Linked DNA regions of Bradyrhizobium sp. WD16. The main gene of each other region encodes a partner of the protein of the gene in region 2 in a complex. Links are inferred from orthologs where the notes say so. Each region holds a gene or a part of one and is shown on either strand. Other genes may lie near its edges.

What was found.
Region 1: the proteins of ccmB (region 2) and ccmE are in contact, whole or in part, in a solved structure (PDB 8CE8), measured with the Escherichia coli proteins. The link is inferred for Bradyrhizobium sp. WD16 from one-to-one orthologs.

Annotation. Positions count from the first base shown.
Region 1 is NZ_CP028908.1:5,686,284-5,694,207, forward strand. What follows is about bases 2,770-5,696. They hold ccmE (cytochrome c maturation protein CcmE), read right to left. Parts: upstream 4,535-5,696; coding sequence 4,004-4,534; downstream 2,770-4,003. Other genes in these bases: DB459_RS26260 (heme lyase CcmF/NrfE family subunit), read right to left, coding at 2,770-4,007; ccmI (c-type cytochrome biogenesis protein CcmI), read right to left, coding at 4,636-5,696. Also shown: DB459_RS26250 (Do family serine endopeptidase), read right to left, coding at 1-1,345; DB459_RS26255 (cytochrome c-type biogenesis protein), read right to left, coding at 1,486-2,019; more of DB459_RS26260, read right to left, coding at 2,022-2,769; more of ccmI, read right to left, coding at 5,697-5,745; DB459_RS26275 (hypothetical protein), read right to left, coding at 5,932-7,323; DB459_RS26280 (sensor histidine kinase), read right to left, coding at 7,725-7,924. UniProt on the Escherichia coli protein: Heme chaperone required for the biogenesis of c-type cytochromes. Transiently binds heme delivered by CcmC and transfers the heme to apo-cytochromes in a process facilitated by CcmF and CcmH.
Region 2 is NZ_CP028908.1:1,805,650-1,813,558, forward strand. The notes cover bases 3,112-6,023. They hold ccmB (heme exporter protein CcmB), read left to right. Parts: upstream 3,112-4,193; coding sequence 4,194-4,853; downstream 4,854-6,023. Other genes in these bases: ccmA (heme ABC exporter ATP-binding protein CcmA), read left to right, coding at 3,595-4,197; DB459_RS08360 (amidohydrolase family protein), read left to right, coding at 5,022-6,023. Also shown: DB459_RS08340 (DUF1223 domain-containing protein), read right to left, coding at 1-244; aconitate hydratase AcnA, read right to left, coding at 373-3,090; more of DB459_RS08360, read left to right, coding at 6,024-6,125; DB459_RS08365 (heme ABC transporter permease), read left to right, coding at 6,168-6,899; heme exporter protein CcmD, read left to right, coding at 6,905-7,078; DB459_RS08375 (DsbE family thiol:disulfide interchange protein), read left to right, coding at 7,075-7,674; DB459_RS08380 (helix-hairpin-helix domain-containing protein), read left to right, coding at 7,859-7,909. UniProt on the Escherichia coli protein: Required for the export of heme to the periplasm for the biogenesis of c-type cytochromes.

The DNA.
Region 1 (7,924 bases), 3.9 Mb from region 2 along the record:
CGGCGCCGGCGACCGAGTTGGCGGGCGCGAGGTTGAGGCCGAGCTTCGGCAACTCGGTGCCCTTGCTCGCGCCGCTGTCGCTGTCGTCATCCGGCTTGGCCTTGGCCTCGATGGTGTTCGGCAGTTCGCCGAGGGTCAGGGTCACCGTCTTCTCCTGCCCCTTGTGCAGCAGCGACAGCTTGACGCTGTTGCCCGGGGCAAGGCCGCCGATGGTGCGGGCGAGTTCGCGCGCATCCTTGATCGATTTGCCGTCGACCCCGGTGATGACGTCGCCGGATTCGATGCCGGCCTTGGCCGCGGGCCCGCTGGCCTGCGGCTCGGCGACCAGCGCGCCTTCGGCCTTCTTCAGGCCGAGGCTGTCGGCGATCTCCGGCGTCACCGGCTGGATCTGGACGCCGATCCAGCCGCGACTGACCGAGCCCTTCTCCTTGAGCTGCTTGACCACCGACTGCACGGTGGCGGCCGGGATCGAGAAGGCGATGCCGACGCTGCCGCCCGACGGCGAATAGATCGCGGTGTTGACGCCGAGCACCTCGCCCGCGGTATTGAAGGCCGGGCCGCCGGAATTGCCCTTGTTCACGGGCGCGTCGATCTGGATGAAATCGTCATAGGGGCCGTTGCCGATGTCGCGGCCGCGCGCCGAGACGATGCCGGCGGTCACGGTGCCGCCGAGGCCAAACGGATTGCCGACCGCGAGCACCCAGTCGCCGATCCGCGGCTGGCTCTCCGACAACTTGGCAAAGGGGAAGTCGGTGCGGCCGTCGATCTTGATCAGCGCGAGGTCGGTGCGCTGGTCCTTGCCGATCACCTTGGCGGTGTAGGTCTTGCCGTCGTCGGTCGTGACCTCGACCTTGTCGGCGCCGTCGACCACGTGATTGTTGGTCACCGCGAAGCCGTCGGCGGAAATGAAGAAGCCCGAGCCCTGGCCGGTGACGGCGCCGCGGCCGTGCGGACCACGCAGGTTGGGAATTCCGTCGGGACCGCCGAAGCGCCGGAAGAATCGCTCCATCGGCGAGCCGGGCGGGAACGGATTGTCGTCACCGTCATTCGACGACAGCTTTTCGTTGATCTTGACCTTGACCGAGATCACCGACGGTTTCACCTGCTCGACGATGTCGGCGAAGCCCACCGGTTGCTGGACGTTGCGCACCGCCGTATTGACCTGGGCATGCGCCGCGGAACCGAGGATCGAATTGTTTGGCGACGCCGCATCGAGACCGTAGCCGGCGATGCCGAGCCCCGCGACCACCGACGCCATCAAGGCGAGCCGGCGAGCCGCAAGCAGGGGCCGCCGCGCCGACGGCACGGTCTTCGGGGAGGACAGGTCGGGCGAACGTTCGGTCATGCAAATCTCCAGCCTTCTCGAGGGCGCTGCGCCCTGCTGCATGACTGAAGATGGGGCTGCCGCCCTTACAGCGCCCTGTCGGCGGCATTAATCTTTCGTAATGGAGCGGTTGCGCCGAAGCCCTGTCCGGCCGTGGCGGCTCAGCCCTTCTGCGGCGGCTGTTCCGCCATCAATTCGCGCAGCTTGGCTTCTTCCTCGGGGGTCAGCCGGCTCGCGGCGACCGCAGCGGAATCGGCCTCTGGCGGGGCGCGGCGACGGCCGTGGCGCCACAGGAACACCCCGCCCGCCAGCAGCACCAGCGGCGGCAGCAACCACAGCAACAGGGTGTGGCTGTCGAAGCGCGGCTTGAGCAGCACGAATTCGCCATAGCGCGCCACCAGGAAATCGATCACCTTGGCGTCAGTGTCACCGGCGGCGATGCGCTCCCGCACCAGAAGGCGAAGATCGCGCGCCAGCGACGCATCGGAATCGTCGATCGACTGGTTCTGGCAGACCATGCAGCGCAATTCGCGCGACAGGGCTCGCGCCCGCGCTTCCTTGGCGGGGTCGGCCATCACCTCGTCGGGCTGGACCGCCCGCGCCGCGAACGGCGCGCCCAGCGCAACGACCAGCAGCACCGCGGCAAGGCCGCGGCGCAGACGGAACAGCGGGCGAAACAAGGCAGTGCGCCGCATCGTCATTCCGCCGGTTGCAGGGCGCGCGCCGCCTTGGCCGGCTTGGGCGCCCCCACCCGCAGGCGGCGGTCGGAGAGCGACAGGCCGCCGCCGATCGCCATCACCACCGCGCCGAGCCAGATCAGCAGAACGAGCGGCTTGTGATAGATGCGCACGGCGATGCCGCCGTCGGCGGTGGCCTCGCCCAGCGAAATGTAGAGCTGGCTGAAGCCTCGCGACATCAACGCCGCTTCCGTCGTCGCCGAGCCACGCGCGGCAAAACTGCGCTTGGACGGCGTCATCACGCCGATCGCGCGGCCCGCGCCCGTCGCCACCGTGAAGCGGCCGATCATCTCGCGGAAATTGGGTCCCTGGCGCTCGCCAAGATCGACCAGTTGCAGGTTGTAGCCGCTGATCGAGGCGACATCGCCCGGCTTCATGGTCGCGATGTACTCGCTGCTCCAGGTGGTCTCGCAGACAATGCCGATCAGGGTGAGACCGAGGCCGGCATGGGCGATCATGGTGCCCCAGGCCGAACGCGGCAGTCCGCCGGCGCGGCGCAGCGAGATGGAAAATGGCGCGCGGAACAGAGCGATGCGCTCGGCGAAGTCGGTGAGCGCGCCGAGGATGACGAAGACACCTAGTCCGATCGCCAGCGGCGCGAACACGGCGCCGCCGCGGCTGACGGCGAGTACGATCGCGGCCGTGAACAGGGCGATGCCGCCGGCCACCATCAGTCGCTGCGCCGCGCCGAGCAGATCGCCGCGCTTCCAGGCGAGCAGCGGCCCGAACGGCACCGCCGCCAGGAGCGGCAGGAACAGCGGCCCGAACGTGAGATTGAAGAACGGCGCTCCGACCGAGATCTTCTCGCCGGTCAGGACCTCGAGAATCAGCGGATAGAGCGTGCCGACGAATACGGTGGCGCAGGCGGTGGTCAGGAACAGATTGTTGAGGACCAGGGCCCCTTCCCGCGAGATCGGCGCAAACAGGCCGCCCTGCTTCAGGGCCGGCGCCCGCCAGGCATAGAGCGCGAGGCTGCCGCCGATGAAGAAACACAGGATCAGCAGGATGAAGACGCCGCGGCGCGGATCATTGGCGAAGGCATGCACCGAGGTCAGCACGCCCGAACGCACCAGGAAGGTGCCGAGCAGCGACAGCGAGAAGGTCAGGATCGCGAGCAGGATGGTCCAGACCTTGAGCGCTTCGCGCTTTTCCATCACCAGCGACGAGTGCAGCAGTGCGGTGCCGGCGAGCCAGGGCATCAGCGAGGCGTTCTCGACCGGATCCCAGAACCACCAGCCACCCCAGCCGAGTTCGTAATAGGCCCAGTACGATCCCATGGCGATGCCGAGGGTGAGGAATATCCAGGCCATCAGCGTCCAGGGCCGCACCCAGCGGGCCCAGGCGGCGTCGATCCGGCCGTCGATCAGCGCCGCGATGGCGAAGGCGAACGACACCGAAAAGCCGACATAGCCGAGATAGAGCAGCGGCGGATGGACGGCGAGGCCGATGTCCTGCAGCACCGGATTGAGGTCGCGGCCCTCGATCGGCGGATTGGCGAGACGCAGGAACGGATTCGATGTGATCAGGATGAAAAGATAGAACGCGGTCGCCACCCAGGCCTGCGCCGCCAGCACCAGCGCCTTCAGCGAGGCCGGCAGGTTGGTGCCGAAGCCCGCGACCAGGCCGCCGAACAGCGCCAGGATCAGCACCCACAGCAGCATCGAGCCCTCGTGGTTGCCCCAGACGCCGGTCACCTTGTAGAGCAGCGGCTTCATCGAGTGGGAATTCTCGTAGACGTTCGCCACCGAGAAATCCGAGGTGACGTGCAGCGTCACCAGCGCGGCGAAGGCCAAGCCGGCGAACAGCATCTGCGCCAGCGCTGTCGACGACGCGAGTTGCATCAGTGCCGGATCGCGCCAGCGGGCGCCGATGACGGGAATGCTCGCCTGGATCAGCGCCAGACCGAGCGCCAACACCAATGCATAATGGCCTGCCTCGGCGATCATTTCGCGGTGGCCTCCGCGGTCGGTCCGGCGCCCTTCGCGCCGCTGGTCGCCGATGCATTCGCGGCATCGCCCTCCGTCACGCCCTTCCTGGCGTAATCATTCATCCAGTGACCGTCCTTCTTGAGGGCATCGGCCACCTCCTTGGGCATGTAGTTCTCGTCATGCTTGGCGAGGACGGTGTCGGCGCGGAACACGCCGCCGGCATCGATCGCGCCCTCGGCGACGACGCCCTGGCCCTCGCGGAACAGGTCGGGAAGAATGCCCTTGTAGGCCACCGGCAGATCGGCCTTGCCGTCGGAGACCTCGAACTTCACCGCGAGGTTGTCGCCGCGCACCAGCGAGCCCGGCTGCACCAGGCCGCCGAGACGGAAACGCTTGCCGGGCGGAATGTGTTTTTCGGCGGCCATCGACGGGGTCGAGAAGAACACGATGGAATCCCGCAGCGCGTTGAGCACCAGCGCCGCTGCCACCGCGAGCACCGCGATCGCGCCGCCGATCATGGTCAAACGCCGCTGCTTCCGGGTCATCCGCCCACTCCTTCGCCTTGCGTCCTGCGCCTGCCGCCCTGGCGCCGATCGGATCGGAGCGAAGGCTCAGGCCTGTCGTTTTGCCGCGTCGTCGTCACGCGCTACCCATCGAGGCCGAGATCCTTCAAGCCGTCGTTGAGCTTCTGCAACCGCGCGGCGTCGCGGCCGAGCGCCTGACGCGCATCGGCCCGCGCCGCCTTCGCCTTGTCGGTCTCGCCGAGCACCATATAGGCACGAACCAGCCGCAGCCATCCCTCGGGGTCGTCGCCATTGTCCTTCAGGCGCGCGGCGAGACGATCGACCATGCCGCGAATCATGGTGTCGCGGTCGCCGGCCGGCATGTTCTTGGCGGCGGCGACGTCCGCCGCACTCGGCCCGGGCGCAGCATTTCCGCCGACACGGGCCAGCGCCGCCTGGACCAGCGGCCGCCACGGCGCGCTCGGCGGCGCGCCCGCCAGCAGCGCCTGCCAAGTCGCCGCGGCCTCGGCCGTGCGGCCGTCCTGCTCGGCGGCAAGGCCGAGAAAATAGCGCGCCTTGACGTCGCCGCCGTCGAGCGCGGCGGCGCGTTCGAATGCCGCCTTGGCATCGGCGGTGACGACGCCGCCGGCGGCGGCCACCATCGCCTCGCCGAGATCGGAATGCCGATCCGCCGTCTCGCCGCCGGAGGTGATCAGATTGCGGAACGCGCGCACCGCATCGTCATAGCGTCCCTGCCGCATCAGCACCGGGGCAAGCACCTGCCAGCCGCGGGCATCGCCCGGATTCTTTTCCAGGTGAGCCTGAACCTGCGCCACCAGGGCGTCGAGCGAGGCCGTCGTTGTCGCCTGCTGGCGCGTCCGCTCGGCGAGCGGCAGGTCCGGCAATTGCGGCGAGCCGAGGCTGAGATAGGTCGCGATGGTCAGAGACGGCAGCCCGATCAGCGCCACCAGCGCGACCGCACGCCGCAGGTTGCGCGACGTGGCCGCCGACGAAGCTCCGCTCTCGGCGGCGCTCGCCGCCAACAGCCGCCGCCCGATCTCGGCGCGCGCCGCCTCGGCCTCCGCCGCGCCGATCAGCCCCGCGGCCTGATCGCGCGCCACTTCGGCCAGCTGGTCCCGATAGACCACCGACTCGCTGCCGCCACCGACCTTGGCCGGCCTTCGCCCAAGCGGCCAGAGCACGGCGAAGACCGCGGCGACCGTCATCAAGGCAAGGATAAACCACAGTGACATGAAAGACTTACGCCGGGATTCGGCCCGGATCCGAAGGCACGACAGCCGCACACAATGGCCGGGTTACACCACGGCTGGTACCCCCCGCGCAATTGCGATTTGGCGCGGTCCCCTTCAGGTCTTTACCGGAGGTGGCGAGCACAATTGGGGCGCCTTGAAGGTTCCCGGCGACTGGCAGGCGGGCAACTAACCGGCGCGGGAGGCCTTGCGCTCGCCGGAGAGCGCCACATCGGCGGCCTTGCGCATCAGGGCGGCATAGTCGTGGCCGAACAGCACGTCGCAGAAACGGATGGCGGCATCGACCTGCATCTGGCGGAACGGCCGCGTCTTGGGGTCGCTGGCGCGTAGCGATTCGACCAGGGCCTGGGTCGCGGCCTCGGTGTATTGCTGCAGATCCGAGAAGGTTCGCAGCGTCACCTCGTTGATCGCCAGCTCGCTGGCGTAGGTACGGCAGACCGCGACGAAATCGATCAGCGCCGCAGTCTCCTCGATCTCGGTCGGATCGAGGCGAGAGGCCGCGGTGATGTCCTTGTCCGGACGCTGGCGCAACAGCCGCCGCACCCGTCCCGGCACGCCCTCGAGTTCGGCACGCAGGATGTTGGAGATCTCGGCGCGGATCGCGGAGAGCCGCTTGCCCCAGGCGGACTCGTTGCGGATGTCGAGTTCGGTGCGCAGGCCGCGCAGCCCGTCATGGATGATCTTGAGCCGGTGCGACAGGCTCTCGAGCCGCCCCTGCTTCATGTCGGTGCGCAGTTCCGACACCAGCTCCGACAGATCGTGGATGACCATGGCGACGGCAACGCCGTAATTGGTGGCGGCGACGCGGATCTCGTCGTCGGAACCGGCGACGGCGACCGCAAGGCGGATCACCTGCCACGGCGACGCCAGCTTCTGGATCAGGAGCGACAGCGAAAACGGCAGCGCCTCGGCCGTCTGCAGCGACGGCACGTTCATCGCCGCCTGCACCGCGGCAAGCTGGGACTCGGCGAGGTTGCGCACGTTGCCGGCAATGCGCGCCGAGAAACTCTCGAGCGGTTCGCGATTCTTGAGCACCACCGCGGTGGCCGCCAGGTCTTCGACCACGGCCGGCCCGCCGACCCGGCTCAACGCCCGCTGGTCGGCGCCACGCCCCGTCGAGGCGACCTGCTCGATCGCATTCGCCGCCGCGAGCTGGACCTTGCGCGTCGCCTGCTCCACCGTCGCGGCGGGGCCGCTGCGCAAGGCGGCATCGAGCTCGGCGACTTCGCCGACGATGGCCTCGCCCTTGAGCCAGTTCCAGATCTGGTTCAGCGACACGCGCCGGATCTGGCCCGGCCGCAACGCCGCCTTGGTGTCGACCAGGAAGGGCTCGAGCGGGCGAAATACCAGGCGCGCGGGGTCTTCGGAGCGTTGCCGCTCATTGCTGTCGGTGGCGCGCACGACCAGGCGCAGCTGCTCCAGCACCAGGCTCGCCACCGCCACGTCCTGGCCGCGCTCGACCGCACGCTCGAACTCGCGCATCAGCAGCGCCTGCGACTTCGGCGGAAGCTGTGCGAGAAAGTCCCTGAGGCGCTCGAGTGACTGCGCAGCTAGTGCCATAGTTCGAGGAATCCGGTCGTGCGTGCCGGGAACGCCCATGGGGTCCCGATCGGTTGATAGCAGCAGCGACGTTAAGGACGTGTTGAGGAAGAGCCCGGGCGGTGCGAATTGTGCCCCGCCCCCGGCGGCACCGGCGACCGCCTCTCCGGCCCGAGCCGCTCTCTGCCCAAACAGAGAAAGCCTTTCAGGCGAAGCCGATACCGGCTGACATTGAGAAAATACTTGGAGGTAAAAACCTCTAGTGCGATGGATCTGACGCTCGTATCAGCGTTGCAGCGAATTCTCCGTACGCGCGTCAGATCCAAAACCACACTAGAATCATAGCCATGCTAGTGTCCCTTTGGTTCTAACGTTCGTACGAGCGCTCGCTGCAAAGTGATACGAACGTTAGAACCGGGATACTAGGCCACCGCCGGCAGCACGAGCTCGGAACGCAGGCCGCCGGTCGGCGCGGCGCCCAGGGTCAGGCTGCCTTGGTAGAGCGCGGCGAGATCGACGACGATGGCAAGACCAAGGCCCGAGCCGGGCTTGGATTCGTCGAGCCGCTGGCCGCGGCGCGCGACCTGGGCCCGCTCGGCCGGCGACAGGCCGGGGCCGTCAT
Region 2 (7,909 bases):
GGGTGTCCTTCCAGCCGAGATAATCCCAGTAATCGATTGGCAGGCTGAGCGCGATGATCGACGGATCCTTGGCGAGATCGCCAAGGACCTTGTCGGCGGCGGGGCAGGACGAACAGCCCTGGGAGGTGAACAGTTCGACCACAGCGCGCGGATCGGCCAACGCCCGGGTGGTCAGCGCCAGCAGCAGACAGGCTGCGGCCGCTGTCACCCAGCGCTGGGGGCGATGCTCCGTCACGCCAACGATCATCCGAACTGCTGACGCGGCACGCGCCCTCTCCGTGGAAACCTGCCCTGATGCGCGAAGGCGGCCTGTCTTAGGCCGCCTTCCGTTCACCTGCCACTCACTTCGCAGTGAGGCCTGGTCCCGAAGCGTCAGGCCGCCAGCTGGCGGATGACGTATTGCAGGATGCCGCCGTTGCGGAAGTATTCGAGTTCGTCGAGGGTATCGATCCGGCACAACAGCGGCACCCGCTTGAGCGAACCGTCACTGGAGACGATCTCGGCCGAGAGCATCTGGCGCGGCTTGAGGTCGCCCTGAAGGCCACGGATGGTGACCTGCTCGTCGCCCTTCAAGCCCAGCGACTGGCAGCTCGTTCCCTCCTCGAAGGTCAGCGGCAGCACGCCCATGCCGACAAGGTTGGAACGGTGGATGCGCTCGAAGCTCTGGCAGATCACGGCGCGGACGCCGAGCAGACGGGTGCCCTTGGCGGCCCAGTCACGCGACGAGCCATTGCCGTATTCAGCGCCGGCGAACACCACCAGCGGCACCTTCTCCTCCTGATACTTCATGGCGGCGTCGTAGATCGTCATCTGCTCGCCGTCGGGCCAGTGCTTGGTGAGGCCGCCCTCGGGCACGTTGCCGCCCGCATCCTTGAGCATCTGGTTCTTGATGCGGATGTTGGCGAAGGTGCCGCGCATCATCACCTCGTGATTGCCGCGCCGGGTGCCGTACTGGTTGAAGTCGGCCGGCCGCACCTGATGCTCCGACAGATACTTGCCGGCAGGCGAGGTCAATTTGATCGAACCGGCGGGCGAGATGTGGTCGGTGGTGATCTTGTCGCCGAAGATCGCCAGGACGCGCGCATCGACGATGTCGGTGATCGCCTCCGGCTCCTTCTTCATGCCCTCGAAGTAGGGCGGGTTCTGCACATAGGTCGAGCTCATGTTCCAGCGATAGGTCTCGCTGGCCGTGGTCTTGATCTTGCGCCAGTTGGTGTCGCCCTTGAAGACGTCGGCATAGCGCTGCTTGAAGATCTTCGAGGTCACGAACTTCTTGATGAAGGCGTTGATCTCCTTGGTGGTCGGCCAGATGTCCTTGAGGTAGACCGGCTTGCCGTCCTTGCCGGTGCCGATCGGCTCCTTCGACAGGTCCTTGGTGACCGTGCCGGCCAGCGCATGGGCCACCACCAGCGGCGGCGAGGCGAGATAGTTCGCCTGCACGTCGGGTGAGACGCGGCCTTCGAAATTGCGGTTGCCCGACAGCACCGCCGCGGCGACGATGCCGTTGTCGTTGATGGTCTTCGAGATCTCTTCCGGCAGCGGGCCGGAATTGCCGATGCAGGTGGTGCAGCCGAAGCCGACGAGGTTGAAGCCGACCTTGTCGAGATCCTTCTGCAGGCCCGAATTGGCGAGATATTCGGCGACCACCTGGCTGCCCGGCGCGAGCGAGGTCTTCACCCACGGCTTGGCGGTGAGGCCCTTGGCCGCGGCGTTGCGCGCCAGCAGGCCGGCGCCGATCAGCACGCTCGGATTGGAGGTGTTGGTGCAGGAGGTGATCGCGGCGATCACAACGTCGCCGTGGCCGATATCGAAGTTGCGGCCGTCCACCGCATAGCGATGGTCGGCGTCATCACCCTTCTTGTACTCGGCGGCGAGCGCGGCGGCGAAGCCTTCCGCCACCGCCGGCAGCGCGACGCGGCCTTCGGGCCGCTTCGGCCCGGCCATCGAGGGCACCACGTCGCCGAGATTGAGCGTGAGCGTCTCGGTGAAGACGGGATCCTCGGTCTTGGCCGTGCGGAACAAGCCCTGGGCCTTGGCGTATTTCTCCACCAGCGCCACCCGCGCCGAGGCGCGACCGGAGATCTTCAGGTAGTCGATGGTTTCGGCGTCCACCGGGAAGAAACCGCAGGTCGCGCCGTATTCCGGCGCCATGTTGCCGATGGTCGCCTTGTCGGCCACCGAGAGATGATCGAGGCCCGGGCCGAAGAATTCGACGAATTTGCCGACCACGCCCTTTTTGCGGAGCATCTGCGTGACGGTGAGCACGAGGTCGGTGGCGGTGACGCCTTCGTTGAGCGAGCCGACGAGCTTGAAGCCGATCACTTCGGGCAACAGCATCGACAGCGGCTGGCCGAGCATCGCCGCCTCGGCCTCGATGCCGCCGACGCCCCAGCCGAGCACGGCAAGACCGTTGACCATGGTGGTGTGGGAGTCGGTGCCGACCAGGGTGTCCGGATAGGCGACCTCGAAGGTGCCGGTCTTCCGGCCGATGGTCATCTTCTGCTTCTTGGTCCACACCGTCTGCGCCAGGTATTCGAGATTGACCTGGTGGCAGATGCCGGTGCCGGGCGGCACCACCGAGAAGTTCGAGAAGGCGCTCTGGCCCCACTTCAGGAACTCGTAGCGTTCCTGGTTCTGCTTGTATTCCTCGGCGACGTTCTTGCCGAAGGCCTGCTTGTTGCCGAAGAAATTGACGATCACCGAGTGATCAATGACGAGATCGACCGGCACCAGCGGGTTGATCTTCTCAGCATCCCCGCCAAGCGCCTGCATGGCGTTGCGCATCGCCGCGAGATCGACCACGGCCGGCACGCCGGTGAAGTCCTGCATCAGCACCCGCGCCGGACGGAAGGCGACCTCATGCTCGAGTTTGCGCTTCTTCAGCCACTTCGCCACCGCCTGGATGTCTTCCTTGGTGACGCTGCGGCCATCTTCGTTGCGCAGCAGATTCTCCAGCAGCACCTTCATGGAGAACGGCAGTCGCGAAATGCCCTTCAGACCATTCTTCTCCGCGGTGGGAAGGCTGTAATAGACATAGGTCTTGGCGCCGACCTTGAGGGTCTTGCGGCATTTGAAGCTGTCGAGCGACATGAGGGAAAAATCCTGCGTGGACGGTGAGCCCCGAAGAGGGAGTATTAAAGTACCGCTATGCAGCGCGCGGCGGCAAGTCTCGCAGAGCACAAACGCAGCACTTCGGCCGCGTTTATAATCGTTTTGAACTGGCCGCCAAGGCCTTCGCGGAACAGCACTAAGTCTGACCCGGGGCCCGCCGCGGAACGGCATGAAAATGCACGGATCCGGCGGCCAGCAATGCCGGAGAGCGAGCGGCAACGCAATTGCCTACAGGGGGCTTGCCGCGAAGGGCGTAGGCAATTGCGAGACGCCACACTAGCATCATTATGATTCTAGTGCGGTTTTGGATCTGACGCGCGTACAGAGCGCGCGCTCCAATGCTGATACGAGCGTCAGATCCACCGCGCGAGGCCGGCAGGGCGCGGGTGCTCCGCCTCTATCTTTTTGATCGTGCGTGATCTTTAACGCGTGGGCGGGACCGGGGGCGAATCGGCGCCCCGAAAGCGGAGCGTGGGCGAGATCATGCGGTTGAGCGGCGTCGGCCTGACCTGCATACGCGGCGGGCGCCAGGTCTTTGCCGGCCTGGACGTGGCGGTGAACGCCGGCGAGGCCCTCGCCGTCACCGGCCGCAACGGCGCCGGCAAATCGTCGCTGCTGCGAATTGTCGCCGGCCTGCTGGTCCCCGCCGCAGGCGGCATCGCGCTCGAGGGCGGCGACGACGAACTCACGGTGGCGGAGCAGGCCCACTATCTCGGCCATCGCGACGCGCTCAAGCCGGCGCTTACGGTGGCGGAAAATCTGCGGTTCTGGCGCGACTTTCTCGGCGGCACCGCCACCGATGTCGACGCCTGTCTTGCCGCCTGCGGGCTCGGCCATGCCGCGGCGCTGCCAGCCGCCTACCTCTCCGCCGGCCAGAAGCGACGGCTGTCGATGGCCCGGCTGATCGCGGTCCGCCGCCCGCTCTGGCTGCTCGACGAGCCGACCTCGGCGCTCGATGTCGACGGCCAGGCGCTGGTGGCGCGGCTGATGGCCGATCACCTCGCCTCCGGCGGCCTGATCGTCGCCGCCACCCATCTGCCGCTCGGAATCGCCGCAGGCGAGATGCGGATCGGAGGCGAGGCATGATCGCACTGATCCGCCGCGACCTCGCCATTGCCCTGCGCGCCGGCGGCGGTGCGCTGATCGGCGTGCTGTTCTTTCTCACGGTGGTGGTGCTGATGCCATTCGCCGTTGGGCCGGACCTCGCGCTGCTCAAGCGGCTCGGCCCGGCGATCCTGTGGCTCGGCGCGCTGCTCGCGAGCCTGCTGACGCTCGACCGGCTGTTCACGGCCGATCACGAGGACGGCTCCCTCGACCTCATCGTCATGAGCCGCCGTTCGCTCGAACTCGCCTGCCTCGCCAAGGCCTGCGCCCACTGGCTCGCCGCCGGACTGCCGCTGATCGTGGCGACCCCGGTGCTCGGGCTGCTGCTCAATCTCGACGGATCGACCACCGCGACGGTGGCGCTGACACTTCTCATCGGCACACCGGCGCTGACCCTGACCGGCATGATCGGCGCGGCGCTGGCGGTGACGCTGCGGCGCGGCGGCCTGCTGCTCTCGGTGCTGGTGCTGCCGCTGTCGATTCCGGTGCTGATCTTCGGCGTCGCCGCCTGCAACGCGGTGGTCACCGACGGCGTCGCTCCCGCGGCGCCATTGTCGATCCTGGCGGCGCTGACGCTGGCGGGACTTGTGGTCGGGCCACTCGCCGCCGCCGCAGCGCTGCGACAGGGGCTCGATTGATCCTGAAGCGAAACTGAAACGTCAATGGCGGCGAAGCAGCCGCCATTGACGCCTGCCCGGGCGTGCCGCAAAAACACCCGACTATCCTGCTGATTGCTGATCGCGATAAGTTTTCCCTTCCCCCCAAGAAGCCCTTCCCTGAAACGGCACAGCGGCAGAGTAACCACGATGAAGCTTTTCGAACGGGACATTGCAGGCAGCGCCTGCCGTTGCTGCGTCAGCCGCCGCAGCCTGCTCAAGGGGGCCGGCGCCGTGACCGCCACCCTGGCCGCCACCGCGGCCCTGCCCGGCATCGCTTCGAGCCAGTCCGCGACGGAACAGAGCCCTGCAGCGGAGAAGCCGACACCGTTCCGGATCGACGTGCATCATCATCTGGTGCCGCCCGACTACGTCGGCGCGATCCACGGCAAACTGCCGCCGCTGCCAGCGCCGAGCGCCAACTGGACGCTCGCCAAGAGCCTCGACGACATGGATACCGCCGGCGTGCAGACCGCGATGCTGTCGGTCACGACGCCGGGCCTGTGGCTCGGCGACGCCACCTCGAGCGCCAGGCTCGCCCGTGCCTGCAACGAATATGCGGCAAAGCTGATCGGCGACAACAAGGGCCGCTTCGGCTCATTTGCCGCGGTACCGCTGCCCGCGGCCGACGCCACCCTCGCCGAGATCGCCTATGCGCTCGACACGCTGAAGCTGGACGGCATCGCCGTCTTCACGAGCTATGAGGGCAAATGGCTCGGCGACGCCGTCTTCGTGCCGGTGTTCGACGAGCTCAACCGCCGCAAGGCCGTGGTCTGCGTGCATCCGACCACCGCCGCCTGCTGCGGCAACCTCATTCCCTACATCCCCGACAACGTCATCGAGTTCGGCACCGACACCACCCGCACCATCGCCAGCCTGGTGTTTTCCGGCGCCGCGGACCGCTGGCCGGACATCAAGTTCATCTTCTCCCATGCCGGCGGCACCATGCCCTTCCTGATCGAGCGCTTCGAATTCCTGGCGCGCATGCCCCAGGCAGCGAAAATGCTGCCGAACGGCGTCCGCGCACCGCTGCAGCGATTCTATTATGATACGGCGCAGGCCTCGAACCCGGCGGCGATGGGCGCGTTACGCAAGCTGGTGCAGCCGAGCCAGATCGTGTTCGGCACCGATTTTCCGTTCCGTACCGGCGCAGAGCACGTCACCAATCTGGCCCATTGCGGTTTCGGAGCCACCGATCTGCACCGCATCGAGCGGGACAACGCGCTCGGCCTGCTGCCCCGGCTCCGGGTTTGACCGCACTGACATTACCCGTCCTCCTGTGATAAGGCCGCCGCCATGGCCCTGATCGACCTCGCCAACCCGACCCGCTTTCTGGCACTGACCCGGCGCCTGATGCCCTGGCTCGTCGCCGCCACCGCGATCGTTCTCGCCGGCGGCCTCGTTCTATCGGCGCAGGCGCCCGACGATTATCAGCAGGGCGCCACCGTCAAGATCATGTTCATCCACGTGCCCAATGCCTGGCTGTCGATGTTCGTCTGGGGGGTGATGAGCGTCGCCGCGCTCGGCACGCTGGTGTGGCGCCACCCGCTGGCTGACGTCGCCGCCAAGGCCGCGGCGCCGCTTGGCGCGGCCTTTACCTTCCTGGCGCTGGTCACCGGTTCGCTGTGGGGCCGGCCGATGTGGGGCACCTATTGGGAATGGGATGCCCGCCTGACCTCGGTGCTGATCCTGTTCCTGATGTATCTCGGTATCATGGCGCTGTGGCGCGCGGTCGAGGATCCTTCACGCGCCGCGCGCGCCGTTGCGGTGCTGACCCTGGTCGGCGCCATCAACCTGCCGATCATCAAGTTCTCCGTGAACTGGTGGAACACGCTGCACCAGGGCGCCTCGGTGGTCCGCATGGGCGGCCCGACGCTCGACAGAGCCTTTCTCGTTCCGCTGCTGGTGATGGCCGTCGGCTTCACCTTGCTGTTCGTGACCCTCCACGTCGCCGCCATGCGCAATGAGATCCTGCGCCGGCGGGTGCGCAGCCTGCAGATGCTGCAGGCCAGCCGGCAACCGGCCTGAGGCGCATCGTGCTCGGACCCTACGCCTCCTTCATCGTCAGCTCCTATGCCGTGGCCGCCATCGTGGTCGCCGCCCTGGTCATCTGGGTGATCGCCGACTATCGCCGTCAGAAGACGGTGCTGGCCGATCTCGAAGCCAAGGGCATCACCCGCCGCTCCGGAACAGAGGTCGCGCCATGAGCGAATCGCAAGAGCCGCGCCGGCGCAGCCTGCTGGTGGCACTGCCGCTGGTCGCTTTCGCCGCGCTCGCCGCGGTGTTCTGGTTTCGCCTCGGCTCCGGCGATCCGTCGCGGATTCCCTCGGCGCTGATCGGCCATCCGGCGCCGGCGACGGCGCTGCCCGCACTCGCCGAGCTCACCAGCGACGGAGGCGCCGTGCCCGGTCTCGATCCGGCGCGTCTCAAGGGCAAGGTCAGCATCGTCAACGTCTGGGCGTCGTGGTGCGTGCCCTGCCATGACGAGGCGCCGCTGCTGCTCGAACTCGGCAAGGACGCCGGCCTGCGCGCCCGCGGCCTGCAATTCGTCGGCATCAACTACAAGGACGCGGCCGACAATGCCCGCCGCTTCCTCGGCCGCTACGGCAATCCTTTCGACGCCGTCGGCGTCGACGCCAACGGCCGCGCGGCGATCGAATGGGGTGTCTATGGCGTGCCGGAGACCTTCATCGTCGGTCGCGACGGCACCATCGTCTACAAGCTGGTCGGTCCGATCACCGCGGACAATGTCGGCACCGTGCTCAAGCCCGAGATCGTCAAGGCGCTCGGCGCCGGAAGCTGAATTTTCCTGCTGCTGAGCCGTCGAATTATTTCGCGCGTTTAGCTGGCGTTCATTTGCCGGCCATGGCGCCGCCCCAAATCGGCAGCTAGCTTGGCTCCGCCGCCAGATGGCGGATCGCTTCGGGCGAATTTCAGGGCAATTCGATTCGCTCGTTCCTAATTGGTCTCCAGGAGGGACAACTCGAATGCGTCATTTCACGCTTGCAGCATTCACCGCGCTCGGCCTCATGGTCGCC